Linked DNA regions of Pseudophaeobacter arcticus DSM 23566. The protein of the gene in region 3 interacts with the protein of the main gene of each other region in a pairwise test. Links are inferred from orthologs where the notes say so. Each region holds a gene or a part of one and is shown on either strand. Other genes may lie near its edges.

Region 1 (4,096 bases), 610 kb from region 3 along the record:
CCGCGAACAGGGCAGCGGCGGCGCCCATGTGTTCGGCGACGAACGTCCGCCGCACTACTGATACTGATTCTGGTGCTGATCCTGACCAGCCCGGCTTTGCCTTGGTTTCTGGCGTGCCCCTGATTCCCGGCCGGCCCTTGGCTTTACAGGCGCTCAGACCATGTCTTTGACGGTTTGCTCATCCCTTTTCGAGCAATCGGCGGAAGCTGGCCGCGTCAAATCTCCTCAACCTCCATCACCCCTTCCAGCGATTTCAACGCGCCCTTGATCTGCGGGTTGATCGGGAAGGGCTGGCCCAGGTCCATCTCTACATCCCCGGGCAGGCCGGGGTCTTGCAGATACAAGTAAATCGCACCCGGACTGGCGTTGCGGGCGGCGGATTTGGCGTCCTCCAGCACGGTGGCCACGGTGCTGATGGCCGCGACGTCATCCAGATAGACCCGCAGCGAGGACCGCCCCGCATCGGCAATGGCCGCATCCACCGGCCCGGCAGAGCGCATCAGCAGTTTCAGCTGGTCGCTCTCCATCGTGGCCTCGGCGGTGATCACCACCTTGGAGCCGGTGTCGAGGAATTCCCGTGCCTTTTCCAGCACATCCGAGAAAATCGTCACCTCATAGCCGCCGGTGGTATCCGACAGCTGGGCAAAGGCAAAACGATTGCCGCGGGCCGATTTGCGCTCTTGCCGCCCGGCGACCACCCCGGCCATTTTGGCCATGAACGGCCCGCGCTCGGCCTTGATCATGACCTCATCCAGGGTCATCACATCCTTGCGTTTCAGGGCTGGCATATAGTCGTCCAGCGGGTGACCAGACAGATAAAAGCCAATCGCCTTGAATTCTTCAGACAGCCGCTCAGCTGGCAGCCAATCGGGGGTGTTGGCCAGACGCGGCTCTGGCAGGTCATCGCCGGCCTCACCAAACAGGGACACCTGGTTGGAGGTCTTCTGTTCGTGGATCGCATTAGAATAGTTCACCAATCCCTCAAGACTGTCGAACACCCGGCGGCGGTTACGGTCCAGCTGATCAAAGGCACCGGCGCGGGCCAGCATCTCCAGCGGGCGTTTGCCGATCTTTTTCAGGTTCACCCGACGGGCAAAATCAAACAGATTGACAAAGGGGCGCTCAAACCCGTCCTCGTTCCGGGCCTCCGCAACCAGCCGCATCACATCCATGCCAACGTTTTTCAGCGCGCCCAGCGCATAGACCAGCTCGCCGTTGACCACATTGAACGTCGCCAGCGAGCGGTTCACACAGGGTGGCACATAGGCCAGGCCTAGGCCCTTTTTGACCTCTTCAAAATAGATCGCCAGCTTATCCGTCAGATGGATATCGCAGTTCATCACGCCAGCCATGAATTCAACCGGGTGGTTCGCCTTGAGCCAGCCGGTCTGATACGAAACCACCGCATAGGCCGCCGCGTGGGATTTGTTGAAACCGTAGTTGGCGAATTTCTCCAGAAGGTCAAAAACCTCGGAGGCCTTTTTTGCAGGCACGCCGTTTTCGCCGGCACCTTTTTCAAATTTGGGCCGTTCGGCGTCCATCGCCTCCTTGATCTTCTTACCCATGGCCCGGCGCAACAGATCCGCACCCCCCAGACTATAGCCTGCCATCACCTGGGCAATCTGCATAACCTGTTCCTGATAAACGATAATGCCTTGGGTTTCTTCCAGAATATGGTCGATCAGCGGGTGTACGGATTCGATCTTCTTGAGGCCGTTTTTCACCTCGCAATAGGTGGGGATGTTCTCCATCGGGCCGGGACGATACAGCGCCACCAGCGCCACGATGTCTTCGATACAGGTTGGCTTCATCCGTTTCAGCGCATCCATCATGCCGGTGGATTCCACCTGGAACACCGCCACGGTCTTGGCCGAGGAATAAAGTTTGTAGGTTGGTTCATCATCCAGCGGGATGGCGTTGATCTCGTTCACCGCGCCTTCGGGCGGCTCATAAAGCTGGGTGCCGTCGGCTGCGGTGTGCAGATCGCGCCCCGACTGTTTGATCAGATCTACCGCGTTTTGGATAACCGTCAGGGTTTTCAGGCCCAGAAAGTCGAATTTCACCAGCCCGGCTTGTTCCACCCATTTCATGTTGAACTGGGTGGCAGGCATATCTGAGCGCGGATCGCGGTAGAGCGGCACCAGCGCATCCAGAGGCCGGTCGCCAATCACCACCCCCGCCGCGTGGGTACCGGCCGAGCGCAACAGCCCCTCGACCTGCATGCCGTATTTCAGCAGCCGGTCCACCACCGGTTCGTTCTTGGCCTCTTCCTGCAGGCGCGGCTCTTCCTTGAGACTGTCAACGATGGACATCGGCTTGACGCCTTCGACCGGGATCAGCTTGGACAGACGGTCGACCTGGCCATAGGGCATCTGCAACACCCGCCCCATGTCGCGCACCGCCGCCTTGGACAGAAGCGCGCCAAAGGTGATGATCTGGCCAACCTTGTCGCGGCCATATTTTTCTTGCACGTATTTGATCACCTCTTCGCGGCGATCCATGCAAAAGTCGATATCGAAGTCAGGCATCGACACCCGTTCCGGGTTCAAAAACCGCTCAAACAGCAGCGAATAGCGCAGCGGGTCAAGGTCGGTAATTGTCAGCGCATAGGCCACCAAGGAGCCCGCACCAGAGCCCCGCCCCGGTCCCACCGGGATATTGTGATCCTTGGCCCATTGGATAAAGTCGGCAACAATCAGGAAGTAGCCGGGGAAGCCCATGCCTTCGATGATATTGAGCTCAAAATCGAGCCGTGCCTGATATTCCTCGACGGTGACCGCATGGGGGATCACCGACAGGCGTTGTTGCAGGCCTTCATTGGCGATGCGGCGCAACTCAGCCACCTCGTCATCCGCAAACTTGGGCAGGATCGGATCCCGCAGATAGGCCTTGAACGCACAGCGTTTGGCAATTTCCACGGTGTTTTCAATGGCCTCAGGCAGATCCGCAAAAAGCGCGACCATTTCCTCCTGGCTTTTGAAGTAATGCTGCGCGGTCAAGCGGCGCCGGGGTTCGGATTGGTCCACATAGGCGCCTTCGGCGATGCAGATCATCGCGTCATGGGCCTCGTACATTTCCGTATTGGGGAAATAGACGTCATTGGTGGCAACCAGCGGCAAATCCATGGCATAGGCCATTTCCACATGGCCGCGCTCGCTCAGCTTTTCTGCCTCGGGCTGGCCGTCTTCACCGGGATGGCGTTGCAGCTCCACATAGAGCCGGTCTGCAAAGATCGCCTTGAGCCTCTGCATCAGTTCTTCGGCAGCCGGGCGCTGCCCCTGGCGCAGCAGCCGCCCCACCGGCCCATCCGGCCCGCCGCTCAGGCAGATCACATCGCCCGCGTATGTCGCCAGATCCTCCAGTGTCACATAGGGCAGCTCGCTGCCCTGACGCAGGTAGAGACAGGAATTCAACTTCATCAGATGTTCATAGCCGGTCTCGCTCTGGGCCAGCAGAACCAGCGGCGCAGGCGGCTGCGGGCGTTCCCCCGGCGCAGGTTCGACAAAGCGCAGATCCATCTGGCAGCCAATGATCGGCTGCACCCCCGCATTGCTGGCGGAGACAGAAAACTCCAGCGCCGAGAACAGGTTGTTGCTATCGGTCACCGCAATGGCCGGCATCTCGTGCTTTTTGCACAGATCCGGCAGCTTTTTCAGGCGCAGGGCACCTTCAAGCAGGGAATATTCCGTATGGCTACGCAGGTGAATGAATCGAGGAGCATTTGTCATGACCGCCAAGCTATCCGATCCCCCGCGCAAGGATAAGAGCTGATCTTGCGCAAAAGCTCTGGGTCTGCCGCGAATGCCGCGTTATCAAAGCGGCGTGTAATTGGGCAGACGGGACGCATTGCGATGCTTATCGCGTCGTAAACCGCCTGAAAAATCAGGGGTATTATCAAATCAGGTTTGAAAGTCCTATTCCGTGAGGCCATTTCTCAAGGGGCTGGCTGTGGGAATTGCTATAAAAATAACAGCATACCCCCTGTATATGGTAATAATCTTGCGCGACTAAATGTGACATAGCAGAGTCGCTTTTTCTTGCCAGAACAAGGCTCTGCTTCGTAGGCTATTCGCAGCAAGCATATGCAAAGGCCCGC
Region 2 (2,786 bases), 3.9 Mb from region 3 along the record:
ATGCTCACCGGGGACAATGCGGCAGCCGCCGGGGCCGTCGCGCAAGCCACAGGGATAGATGTGGTGCATGCCGGGTTGCTGCCCGCAGACAAGCTTGCCGAGGTCGAGCGGCTCACCGAGCGCTATGATATGGTGGCGATGATGGGGGACGGGGTCAATGATGCCCCGGCGATGGCGCGGGCGCATTTTGCCGTGGCGATGGGGGCCGTGGGCTCGGATGCGGCGATTGAGACCGCAGATATCGCCCTGATGAGCGATGACATCAGCCGCTTGCCCTGGTTGATCGCCCATTCGCGCCGAACCATGGCGGTGATCCATCAGAACATCGGGCTTTCGCTGGTGACCAAACTGGGGTTTGCCCTGGCAACCGCCTTTGGCATGGCGTCAATGTGGGGCGCAATTGCGGCCGACGTGGGGGTTTCATTGCTGGTGGTGGGCAATGCGCTGCGGCTGTTGAAAGGAAAGGCGGTTTGACATGTTGACCATTGGAACCCTGGCAAAACGCACCGGCACCAAGGTGCAGACCATTCGCTACTATGAGACCATCGGCCTGATGCCAGAGCCCGAGCGCACCGAGGGCGGGCAGCGGCGCTATGGCCAGGCAGATCTGGACCGGTTGGGGTTTGTCCGCCATGGGCGGCAATTGGGATTTTCGCTGGAGGCCATACGGGAGTTGCTGGATCTGGCGGACAATCCGGCGCAGTCCTGTGCCGATGCGGATTCCATTGCCCAGCGACAGTTGAAACAGGTGGAGGACCGCATCGCCAGGCTGCAGGCGCTGCAGATCGAGCTGAAGCGGATGATTGGCGACTGTGGCCACCATTCGGTGGCGCAATGCCGGGTGCTGGAGGTGCTGCGGGACCATACAGAGTGCCTGACAGATCATGATCACACTGGCCGCGATCACACTGGTCGCGATCCCAGAGGTCACGATCCCATTGGCAGCTGACTGGCGCGTCCTTTATTGCCCAATAGGGTCTCGCCCTTTGCTGATCTCATTCACCCGCCCAGGTCCGTTGACAGCGCCGGGAGGTGAAACATCAAAGAGCCGTCACAGAAAACCGTTCACTAAACTTCGCGCCCACCGTGATGCGCTTCCCCGCGTTCCCGGGCGAGCCGCATCTGCTTTTGCCGCTCGCGGAACCGCGCCTTGTCAGCCTCGGAGGTCTCATCAATGCACTGGTGGCACGAAACCCCCATTTCAAAAGATGGCAGTGTCTTGTCTTTGGGCAGAATGGGGCGGCGACAGCCGTGGCACAGCTCATGTGGGCCTTCGACCAAGCCGTGGCCGACCGATACCCGGTTGTCAAAGACAAAACATTCGCCCTGCCAGCTGCTGTCTTCGGGGGGTGTTTCTTCAAGATAGCGCAGGATGCCACCTTTCAGATGGTAGACATCCTCAACCCCTTGGCTCAGTAGGTAGTTTGTTGATTTCTCGCAGCGAATGCCGCCGGTGCAGAACATCGCCACGCGCTTGTTGTGGAACCGTTCCTTGTTGGCCTGCCACCAGGCGGGGAATTCGCTAAAACTGGCGGTTTCTGGGTCGATGGCACCCTCAAAAGTGCCAATCTGCACTTCATAGTCGTTGCGGGTGTCGATGACGGCAACATCTTCGGCGCGGATCAGGTCATTCCAGTCTTCGGGCTCAACATAGTGACCTACACTGGCTTTGGGATCGACATCGGGCTGCCCCATGGTGACGATCTCTTTTTTCAAGCGGACCTTGATCTTGCCAAAGGGCGGGTGGTCGCTAAAGGCCTCTTTCCAGACGAGGTCTGCACAGCCCGGCAGCGTTTTGATATGGCTGAGCACCGCTTCGATCCCGGCTTCGGGGCCTGCAATGGTGCCATTGATCCCCTCCTGAGCCAGCAACAAGGAGCCCGTCACCGCATGGTGCAGACAAAGCTCCAGCAGCGCCGGTTTGAGAGCGGCGGGATCGGTGAAACGGGTGAAGTGATAGAGGGCAGCGATTTTATACATGATGCGCCCTTAGAACTCTGCGCCGCATTTTTCAAGAAAAACAAAAAAGGCGGGCTGTTTTGCCGCCAAATAGCGCGTTTTATCCCTGCGTCTAGGTGACGTATTTCCAGTGCTACAATAGAAGTCTAGGTAGTCTGATTGAAAGAGCGCTTGGAGAAACAGAGATGACGCAGGCCCTGATCGTAATTGATGTCCAGAACGATTTCTGTCCAGGTGGCGCGCTTGCGGTGCCCGGCGGCGATGAGGTGGTCGCGCCGATCAATGCTTTGATGGCGGATTTTGAGACCGTGATCCTGACCCAGGACTGGCACCCGGCGGGACATTCCTCCTTTGCCAGCTCGCACCCAGGCCTGTCGCCGTTTGAGAGCGTCGAGATGAGCTATGGAGCCCAGGTTTTATGGCCGGATCACTGCGTTCAGGGGAGCGCCGGAGCCGCGTTCCACCCGGATCTGGATGTGAGTGGCGATCTGATCATTCGCAAGGGCTTTCGGCCATTGATCGACAGCTATTCAGGGTTCTTTGAGAATGACCAAAAAACCCCAACCGGGCTGGAGGGATATCTGCGCTCGCGCGGGGTGTCGGAGTTGACCTTTGTTGGGCTGGCCACCGATTTTTGCGTTGCTTTTTCGGCCCTGGATGCCGCCAATCTGGGCTTTGACGTCCGGGTCGACCTCACCGCCTGCCGGGGCATAGATCTGGAGGGGTCGCTGGAGAAATCTCTGGTAGAGATGCGGGCGGCCGGGGTGCAGCTACAACAGGGCTGAATGCCGAAACATAGCGCCGCCTCATTTCTAGCTGCTGTTCTT
Region 3 (2,696 bases):
ATACCGGCATCCATCAGCTCCTTGACGGTACCGCCAATGATATCGCCGCCTTTATCGTATTCCAGCGTCAGCTCATCACCGGCCTCAACGTAGATCGCACCGTTTTCTTCGTTGATGATATCCTTGGAGACAAACTTGCCGACGATGTTCTCAAACGGAACCAGAAGATTTTTGATCGCGCCCTCGTCGATCATTTTCTTCACAGCGCGCGGCGTGACCTTTTTACCGGCTTCGGCAAAAATCTCACCCGAGGCTGCATCGACCAGATCATAGGTCGGACGGGTGCCACGGACACGATCGGGGAAGAAGGGGGTCACCCAACCACGGCTCGGATCGAGCGAGTAGTTCACCGTGTTGTAATAGGCATCCATGATGGCTTCCTGGTCCAGTCCCAGCGCATAAAGCAGGGTGGTCACAGGCAGCTTGCGGCGGCGGTCGATCCGGGCAAAGACGATGTCTTTGGCGTCGAATTCAAAGTCCAGCCAGGAGCCGCGATACGGGATGATGCGGCAGGCAAACAGCAGCTTACCAGAGGAATGCGTCTTGCCCTTGTCGTGGTCAAAGAACACGCCAGGCGACCGGTGCATCTGGGAGACGATAACGCGTTCGGTGCCATTGACAACAAAGGTGCCATTGGGGGTCATCAGAGGCATGTCGCCCATGAAGACGTCCTGCTCTTTGATGTCCTTGACCGACTTGGCGCCAGTATCTTCGTCGATATCAAACACGATCAGACGCAGAGTAACCTTCAGCGGTGCTGAATAGGTCATGTCGCGCTGCATACATTCTTCGACGTCGTATTTGGGTTTCTCAAACGCGTATTTCACGAACTCCAGAACGGAGGTTTCGTTGAAATCCTTGATCGGGAAAACCGACTGGAATACGCCCTTGATGCCCTCGCCGTCGAGCGGCTCTGGGGAATCTCCGGAACGGAGAAACAGGTCGTAAGACGATTTTTGAACCTCAATGAGGTTCGGCATATCCAGCACTTCGCGGATTTTGCCATAATATTTACGTAGACGTTTCTGGCCAAGGAACGTTTGAGCCATGTCAGATGTCACCTTTCGAGTTCTCACCGGTCAAGACTGCTGCCGGGCCACAGCATCTTGCCCATACGAGACAGCGTGGTTGGATCTATTCATGGCCACCGTCCCGAATGGCGGCCTCCCGATCCGTTGAACCGCGCCTGAGAAAAGACCGTAAACAATGGTCCTTGCTAAGACAGATTCGGCTGGACCCGAATTTCTTCGGATCCAGCCTTAAATTTACAAGGAAGGGTCAGGAAAACCTGACCAAATCCCCTGACAAAATGGCTTAGGCCACTTCGACTTCGGCGCCAGCTGCTTCCAGCTTGCCTTTGACTTCTTCGGCTTCGTCTTTCGACACGCCTTCTTTGATCTTGCCGCCAGCTTCGACCAGCTCTTTGGCTTCTTTCAGGCCAAGACCGGTGATGCCGCGAACTTCTTTGATCACGTTGATCTTTGACGCGCCGGCGTTTTTCAGAACGACGTCAAATTCGGTTTTTTCTTCTTCAGCAGCGCCACCGGCGTCGCCGGCTGCCATTACTACTGCGCCGCCAGCGGCGGGCTCGATGCCATACTCGTCTTTGAGGATGGTTTTCAGTTCTTGTGCTTCCAGCAGGGTCAGACCCACGATGCTTTCTGCGAGTGCTTTCAGATCAGCCATTGTATCAGCTCTTTCCGTGTTCAGTGTATGTGTTCCAACGCATGGGATATTTCCCCACGCCAGTCATTCAGTGCTAACCGCTTACGCAGCTTCCGCCTTCTCTTCGATGGTCGAAAGAATGCTTGCGATATTGCTTGCAGGTGCGCCAATGGCCCCAGCGATGTTGCTTGCAGGTGCGCCGATGCAGCTTGCGATCTGAGCAATAAGCTCGTCGCGCGAAGGCATTTTCGACACAGCTGTAACACCAGCCCGGTCCAAAACGTTCTCACCCATTGCGCCGCCAAGAATTTCGAACTTCTTGTTCTCTTTGGCAAAATCTTCGGCCACTCTGGCAGCTGCCACAGGGTCCTCAGAGTAGGTTAGAACGGTCATCCCCGTCAGCAGGTTAGAAATGCTTTCACACGACTTTCCCTCGAGGGCGATTTTGGCGAGCCTGTTTTTGGCAACACGCACGGCACTACCAGCTTCGCTTGCGCGCGCTCGTAGGTCCTGCATCTCAGCAACTGTAAGACCGACGTAGTGGGAAACCACCACGACGCCAGAGCTTTCGAAGATCTGGCCGAGTTCCTCGACCAATTTCTCTTTCTGGGCTCTATCCACAGTTCTCTCCAAATTTGGGGTGTAAACACCCCGGCTCATTGATGTGCCAGGCATAAATGCCTGACGTTCAAGTCCGTTTTACAGGGATAGCCAACGTCGCCCGAAGGTATAAAGAACCCTCGATCTTTTTTGTCTTTCCCGTCTCAGGAGGGAAATTAAGACCCGATCGACAGGTCACCCACCATCTTGGACGAAATGAAATAAAGCGCACGACGAATCGCACGCTTTACCTCTTGGTCGTATTACTGCCAATTCCAGGGATTTCCAAGTGGTAAATCGCCCAAACCGCAACAAGCGCCTGACAGCCGCAAAGCCAGTGCCCCCTCATGCCGCCACCGATGACAGGGAAGACCACAGGGATTTGGAGGCGCCCGATAAAAAATGGGCGGGTCTTGCGACGCCGCCCATTC
Region 4 (2,826 bases), 1.6 Mb from region 3 along the record:
CCGGCGACCCCACATCTTTTATGGGTAGAGATCACCCTTTGCCTGTGTGGGACAGGGCCTTTCAGGTCACAGGTCACGGGTCACTTGAAATCTACCTACCGCGCCGTGGTTACCGATTTCTTTGCAAAAAGGAGCAGAGATATGAGCTTGGATAATGTGAAAAATCAGCAGGTTATTGAAACCAGCCGGTTTGTGCTGCGCCCGCTTCGGGAGTCCGACAGCGGCCTTATTGCCCTCTATATGGGTGATGAACGCGTGGCCCGCATGACCCCCTCCATTCCCCATCCGATGCCCCCCGGCGCGGTTGAGGCCTATGTCTCCCGTGCGAGTTCTGGGACGCGGGAAGAGGATATCTGGGCAATCGACGGCACACCGGACGGCGGCGCGGAACTGAAGGGGATTATCAGCCTCAAGCAAATGGACCGCGACCAATCCGAGGTGAGCTTTTGGATTGCGCCCTTGTTTTGGAACACCGGCCTTGCCTCCGAAGCGCTGGAGACACTGGTGAAGGCCAATCCGCTGGGAAGTGTCGCCATGTTTGCCTCGGTCTTTCAGGACAATCCGGCCTCGGCGCGGGTGCTGATCCATTGCGGTTTTGACTATCTTGGCGATGCCGAGAACTTCTCGGTCAGCCGCAACGCAAATGTGCCCACCTGGACCTATAGCCGAAAACTGTGATTGGCGCGGCTGGCGCTTTCAGGTAAGGCACATCAAAGACAATAGGCGGGCCCCAGTAGGGGGCTCGTTGACCCAATCGTATATCCGCGCAGCACCTCGCAAAGGGGGCCGCGCAGCAAGGAGCCGCCATGAAATTCCTCGATCTGGCAAAGGTCTACATCCGCTCTGGTGGCGGCGGCAACGGCTGCGTGAGCTTTCGCCGCGAGAAATACATCGAATACGGTGGCCCTGATGGCGGTGATGGCGGCAAGGGCGGCTCGGTCTGGGCCGAGGCCGTGGATGGGCTGAACACGCTGATTGATTTTCGCTATCAGCAGCATTTCTTTGCCAACAACGGCCAGTCCGGCATGGGGCGTCAGCGCACCGGCAAAGATGGCGAAGAGATCACCCTGCGGGTTCCCGTCGGCACCGAGATCCTCGATGAGGATCAGGAGACCGTTCTGGCGGATATGACCGAGATCGGCCAACGGGTTCAGCTGGCCAAGGGCGGCAATGGTGGCTTTGGCAACCTGCACTTTAAATCCTCCACCAACCAGGCGCCACGGCGTGCCAATCCTGGCCAGGAAGGGGTGGAGCGGACCATCTGGCTGCGGCTGAAGCTGATTGCGGACTCCGGCCTGTTGGGGCTGCCCAATGCCGGCAAATCCACGTTCCTGGCCTCCAGCTCTAACGCGCGCCCCAAGATTGCCGACTATCCCTTCACCACGCTTCACCCGAACCTTGGCGTGGTTGGTATTGATAACACTGAATTTGTCATGGCTGACATCCCCGGCCTGATTGCCGGCGCACATGAGGGCAAGGGCATTGGTGATCGCTTTTTGGGCCATGTGGAGCGCTGCGCTGTCCTGCTGCATCTGGTCGATGGCACCTCTGATGATGTCGTCGGCGACTATCAGACCATTATTGACGAACTCGAAGCCTACGGCGGCGAGCTGGCCAATAAGCCGCGCGTGACCGCCCTGAACAAGATCGACGCCCTGGATGAGGACGAGCGCGCCGAGGCCCTAGCCGCCTTGGAAGCGGCTGTTGGCGGCAAGGTTTATATGATGTCTGGCGTCAGCCGCGAAGGCCTGAACGAGGTTCTGCGCGCGGTGCGTGCCGAGATTGACGATGATCGCATTCGTCAAAAACCCGTCGAGGAACAAGACCCTTGGCGGCCCTGATCGACGCGAGCCGCATTGTCGTAAAGATCGGCTCAGCCCTGCTGGTTGATCGCAGCACGGGCAAGCTGCGGTTGGGCTGGCTGCATTCGCTTGCCAATGATGTGGCCTGGCTTAAATCCCTGGGCAAGGATGTGATCCTGGTCTCTTCGGGATCTATCGCGCTGGGGCGCGAAGTGCTGGGGCTGCCGCGCGCGGACCTGCCGCTGGAAAAATCGCAAGCGGCTGCGGCTGTTGGGCAAATCCGACTGGCGCGCGCCTATGAAGAGGCCCTGGCGCCCCATGGTGTCACCACCGCCCAGGTGCTGGTGACGCTGGAAGATAGCGCTGATCGTCGCCGCTACTTGAACGCGCGGGCGACGCTTGAGACGCTGATTGGTCTGGGCGCGGTACCCATCGTCAATGAAAATGACACCATCGCCACCGACGAAATCCGCTATGGCGACAATGACCGGTTGGCGGCGCAGGTTGCGGTGACCGTCGGGGCCGATGCGCTGGTGCTGCTGTCGGATGTCGATGGGTTTTACAGTGCCAATCCGGCGCTGGACCCCAATGCCAAACGCTATGACACCATTGACCAGATCACCCCCGAGATCGCAGCCATGGCCGGCGATGGTGTGTCTGGCCTGTCAAAGGGCGGCATGATCACCAAGGTGCTGGCAGCCAAGATGGCGACAGCGGCCGGTTGCGCTATGGTGATTACCGAAGGATCGCCCCTGAACCCGTTGAAAACACTGATGGAGGGTGCGCCTTGCACCTGGTTCACCGCGCAGGATGACCCGCAGGTTGCCCGCAAGCGTTGGATTGCGGCGATGAAGCCGCGCGGGGTGGTTTCCATTGATGCCGGGGCCGCGCGCGCGCTGGCAAACGGCAACAGCCTATTGCCCGCAGGGGTCTGTCATGTGGAGGGTGACTTTGGCCGGGGGGATCCCCTGGCCATCCAGGGCCCGGAGGGGCGCATTTTGGGGCAGGGCCTGTCACGCTATAC
Region 5 (3,032 bases), 4.1 Mb from region 3 along the record:
CCCAAACGGGCCTCAAGGGCGCGCTCGATGGGCTCATTCCACTCGGAAGGTTCGGCCGCCCGGGACAGCGGCCATTGCAGCGCCTTGTCGGTATAGACAAAAGAGACCCGCATGTTGAAGTCGCCAAGGTCTTCTTTGGCCTCGTTCAATTGAGTTTCTTCGCAGGCAGCCAACAGGACCATAGAGGCCAGAAGAGCAAGGATTCGGAACATCAAGGGCCTCATCGGGTAGGAACAATCGGTTTTGATCTAGCTTCAGATAGACCAGAGCCGCCCAATCGGTAAACCAATAGCGGCGGCTCTGGCAGGGTCGGTGGCCTAAGGGTCACAGAACATGGGCGAAAAACTTCCCATTATTTGAACTTGTAGTTCCGCGGGAAGCCATAGGGGGGCCGTTTGCCAATACCCGCGCGTTTGCCCAGCCATTGGCTGAGGTCGGTTTCATGCCGGGTCTTGCCGCCACCCATTTCCCAGGAGATGCCCTCGTCCCAGTTGAAGGTGGTGATATCGCTGAGCCCACCGTCCAGTTCAAGCGAGCCCTGCTTGCCCCGTGCCATATTGTATTTCTGCAACCGCACCCCTTTGCCACGGCTGAGTTCCGGCATTTCCTCCACCGAGAAGACAAGAAACTTGCCGTTTTCCGAGACAATCGCCACGTGATCACCGGTCACCGGAATACAGATCTGAGCGCGATCATCATCTTTGACGTTCAGCACCTGTTTGCCGCTGCGGGTCTGCGCCACGATATCCTTTTCCGCGCAGATAAATCCATTGCCCGCCGAAGAGGCCACCAACAGGCGCCCTTCGGGATGGTGGATCAGGATATCGACGATCTCGACCTCATTGGGAAGATCCACGATCAGGCGCAACGGCTCGCCCATGCCCCGTCCGCCGGGCAGATTGGCGGCGCTGACGGTGTAAAAGCGGCCATTGCTGCCAAAGACCAGCAGCCGGTCGGTGGTTTCCGCATGAAAGATGAACCGGGCGCCATCGCCATCCTTGAACTTCAGCTCGCGGTTCAGATCGATATGGCCGGTCATTGCCCGGATCCAGCCCATCTGCGAGCAGACAACGGTGATTGGTTCGCGGTCGATCATCGCCTCCAGTGGCACATCTTCGACCTCGCCAGCCTCGGCAAATCGGGTGCGGCGGGCGCCGCCTGCATAGTCTTTGCCAAATTGCTTTTTGGTGGCGCGCAACTGCTCGGTGATCTTGCTCCACTGCAGATCGTCAGACCCCAAAAGCTCAACCAGCCCGGCGCGTTCTTCGCGCAAAGCGTCGCGCTCCTTGGTCAGCTCCACCTCTTCGAGACGACGCAACGAGCGCAGCCGCATGTTGAGAATCGCCTCGGCCTGGACTTCGCTCAGCTGGCCCTCACCCGCAGCTGGGGTGACATAATCCGCTTCTTCATAGGCACGCGGATGATCCAGATCCCAGTTTTCCCGCATCAGGGCGGCCTTGGGGTCCTCGTCATAGCGGATGATATCAATCACCCGGTCCAGATTGAGGAAGGCGATGATAAAGCCGTCCAGCACTTCCAGCCGGTGGTCGATCTTGCCCATGCGGTACTCGGACCGGCGCTGCAACACGTCGCGGCGATGATCCAGGAAGGCGCGCAGCACCTCCTTCATTGAGCAGACCTTGGGCGTAACCCCGTCGATCAGCACGTTCATATTGAGGCTGAAACGCAGCTCAAGATCCGAATTGCGGAACATCATGTTCATCAGCACGTCGGGATCAACGTTCTTTGACTTGGGCTCCAGCACGATGCGGACGTCTTCGGCCGATTCGTCGCGCACATCCGCCAGGATCGGCACCTTTTTGGTCTGGATAAGCTCGGCGATCTTTTCGATCAGCTTGGACTTTTGCACCTGATAGGGGATTTCGGTGACAACGATCTGCCACTGACCGCGCCCCAGATCCTCGACCTCGTGGGTACAACGCAGCCGGAAGGAGCCGCGCCCGGTGCGGTAGGCCTTGGCGATATTGTCGCGGGGTTCAACGATAATGCCGCCGGTGGGGAAATCCGGTCCCGGCACATATTTCAGCAGGGTATCATCATCGGCACCCGGTGATTTGATCAGGTGGATACAGGCGTCAATGAGCTCCGCAATGTTATGCGGCGGAATATTGGTCGCCATGCCCACGGCAATCCCGGTGGCGCCATTGGCCAGAATATTCGGGAAGGTTGCCGGCAGAACGGCAGGCTCCGTGAGGCGACCATCATAGTTGTCGCGAAAATCAACCGCGTCCTCGGTCAGCCCTTCGAGCATCGCCTCGGCAACAAAGGTCATCCGTGCCTCGGTGTAGCGCGAGGCCGCCGGGTTATCGCCGTCAATATTGCCAAAGTTCCCCTGGCCATCGACCAGCGGGTAGCGCACGTTGAACTCCTGCGCCAGACGCGCCATGGCATCATAGATCGCCGCATCGCCATGGGGGTGGAAATCGCCCATGGTATCGCCGGAAATCTTGGCCGATTTCAAAAACCCGCCCGTAGAGCTGAGCCGTAGCCGGCTCATGGCATAGAGGATCCGCCGGTGCACCGGCTTTAGCCCATCGCGCGCATCGGGCAAGGCCCTGTGCATGATGGTGCTCAGGGCATAGGTCAGGTAGCGCTCACCAATGGCGCGGCGCAGGGGTTCCAGAATCTCGCCGTTTTGCGGCAGCGGGGCATCGGTCTTATCTTGGGTGTCGCTCATGCTTTGGTGATACTTCCCCCATCTGCTGCGGTAAAGCGAAGGTTCATATTTATCCACCGACTTGCGACAGGTGGTGCATTTCCAGCATGCCGACACAGGCCTGCTAGCCGACACAGGCCTGCTGCGGACGCCGATTTGTGCGGATCGCGGCAAAAGGGGGAGAAGCCCGGGCAGTCTCCCCTGTGTTCGGTCGAGATTCGAACTATATTAAGGGGATCAGTTTAGGCTATGGCGGCCTTTGGTGCTGCCGCGTCGGTCCAATGCCGTGTTCCAGCTTCTTTGGACGTGCCGCCATTCTTTGCCGCTATTGATTTATTGTTCAGGGGGATGCGCT

The links.
Region 1: the proteins of rplL (region 3) and dnaE interact in binary tests that used the Escherichia coli proteins (3 or more experiments, as listed by UniProt). The link is inferred for Pseudophaeobacter arcticus DSM 23566 from one-to-one orthologs.
Region 2: the proteins of rplL (region 3) and trhO interact in binary tests that used the Escherichia coli proteins (3 or more experiments, as listed by UniProt). The link is inferred for Pseudophaeobacter arcticus DSM 23566 from one-to-one orthologs.
Region 4: the proteins of rplL (region 3) and obgE interact in binary tests that used the Escherichia coli proteins (3 or more experiments, as listed by UniProt). The link is inferred for Pseudophaeobacter arcticus DSM 23566 from one-to-one orthologs.
Region 5: the proteins of rplL (region 3) and parC interact in binary tests that used the Escherichia coli proteins (3 or more experiments, as listed by UniProt). The link is inferred for Pseudophaeobacter arcticus DSM 23566 from one-to-one orthologs.

What each region holds. Positions count from the first base shown.
Region 1 is NZ_KI421507.1:678,407-682,502, reverse strand. The notes cover bases 16-4,083. They hold dnaE (DNA polymerase III subunit alpha), read right to left. Parts: upstream 3,729-4,083; coding sequence 216-3,728; downstream 16-215. Other genes in these bases: ARCT_RS0107200 (SlyX family protein), read left to right, coding at 16-61. In the rest of the region: more of ARCT_RS0107200, read left to right, coding at 1-15. UniProt on the Escherichia coli protein: DNA polymerase III is a complex, multichain enzyme responsible for most of the replicative synthesis in bacteria. This DNA polymerase also exhibits 3' to 5' exonuclease activity. The alpha chain is the DNA polymerase catalytic subunit.
Region 2 is NZ_KI421507.1:3,975,498-3,978,283, forward strand. The notes cover bases 25-2,782. They hold trhO (oxygen-dependent tRNA uridine(34) hydroxylase TrhO), read right to left. Parts: upstream 1,981-2,782; coding sequence 1,069-1,980; downstream 25-1,068. Other genes in these bases: ARCT_RS26775 (heavy metal translocating P-type ATPase), read left to right, coding at 25-474; ARCT_RS26780 (MerR family transcriptional regulator), read left to right, coding at 476-949; pncA (bifunctional nicotinamidase/pyrazinamidase), read left to right, coding at 2,145-2,744. In the rest of the region: more of ARCT_RS26775, read left to right, coding at 1-24. UniProt on the Escherichia coli protein: Catalyzes oxygen-dependent 5-hydroxyuridine (ho5U) modification at position 34 in tRNAs, the first step in 5-carboxymethoxyuridine (cmo5U) biosynthesis.
Region 3 is NZ_KI421507.1:70,776-73,471, reverse strand. It holds rplL (50S ribosomal protein L7/L12), read right to left. Parts: upstream 1,687-2,696; coding sequence 1,315-1,686; downstream 1-1,314. Other genes in the region: rplJ (50S ribosomal protein L10), read right to left, coding at 1,768-2,286; rpoB (DNA-directed RNA polymerase subunit beta), read right to left, coding at 1-1,049. UniProt on the Escherichia coli protein: The binding site for several of the GTPase factors involved in protein synthesis (IF-2, EF-Tu, EF-G and RF3). Is thus essential for accurate translation.
Region 4 is NZ_KI421507.1:1,665,831-1,668,656, forward strand. Bases 26-2,823 are described here. They hold obgE (GTPase ObgE), read left to right. Parts: upstream 26-806; coding sequence 807-1,841; downstream 1,842-2,823. Other genes in these bases: ARCT_RS0112035 (GNAT family N-acetyltransferase), read left to right, coding at 142-678; proB (glutamate 5-kinase), read left to right, coding at 1,829-2,823. Also shown: more of proB, read left to right, coding at 2,824-2,826. UniProt on the Escherichia coli protein: An essential GTPase which binds GTP, GDP and possibly (p)ppGpp with moderate affinity, with high nucleotide exchange rates and a fairly low GTP hydrolysis rate.
Region 5 is NZ_KI421507.1:4,201,602-4,204,633, reverse strand. What follows is about bases 26-3,029. They hold parC (DNA topoisomerase IV subunit A), read right to left. Parts: upstream 2,699-3,029; coding sequence 353-2,698; downstream 26-352. Other genes in these bases: ARCT_RS26835 (hypothetical protein), read right to left, coding at 26-212. In the rest of the region: more of ARCT_RS26835, read right to left, coding at 1-25. UniProt on the Escherichia coli protein: Topoisomerase IV is essential for chromosome segregation; it is the principal protein responsible for decatenating newly replicated chromosomes. It relaxes supercoiled DNA.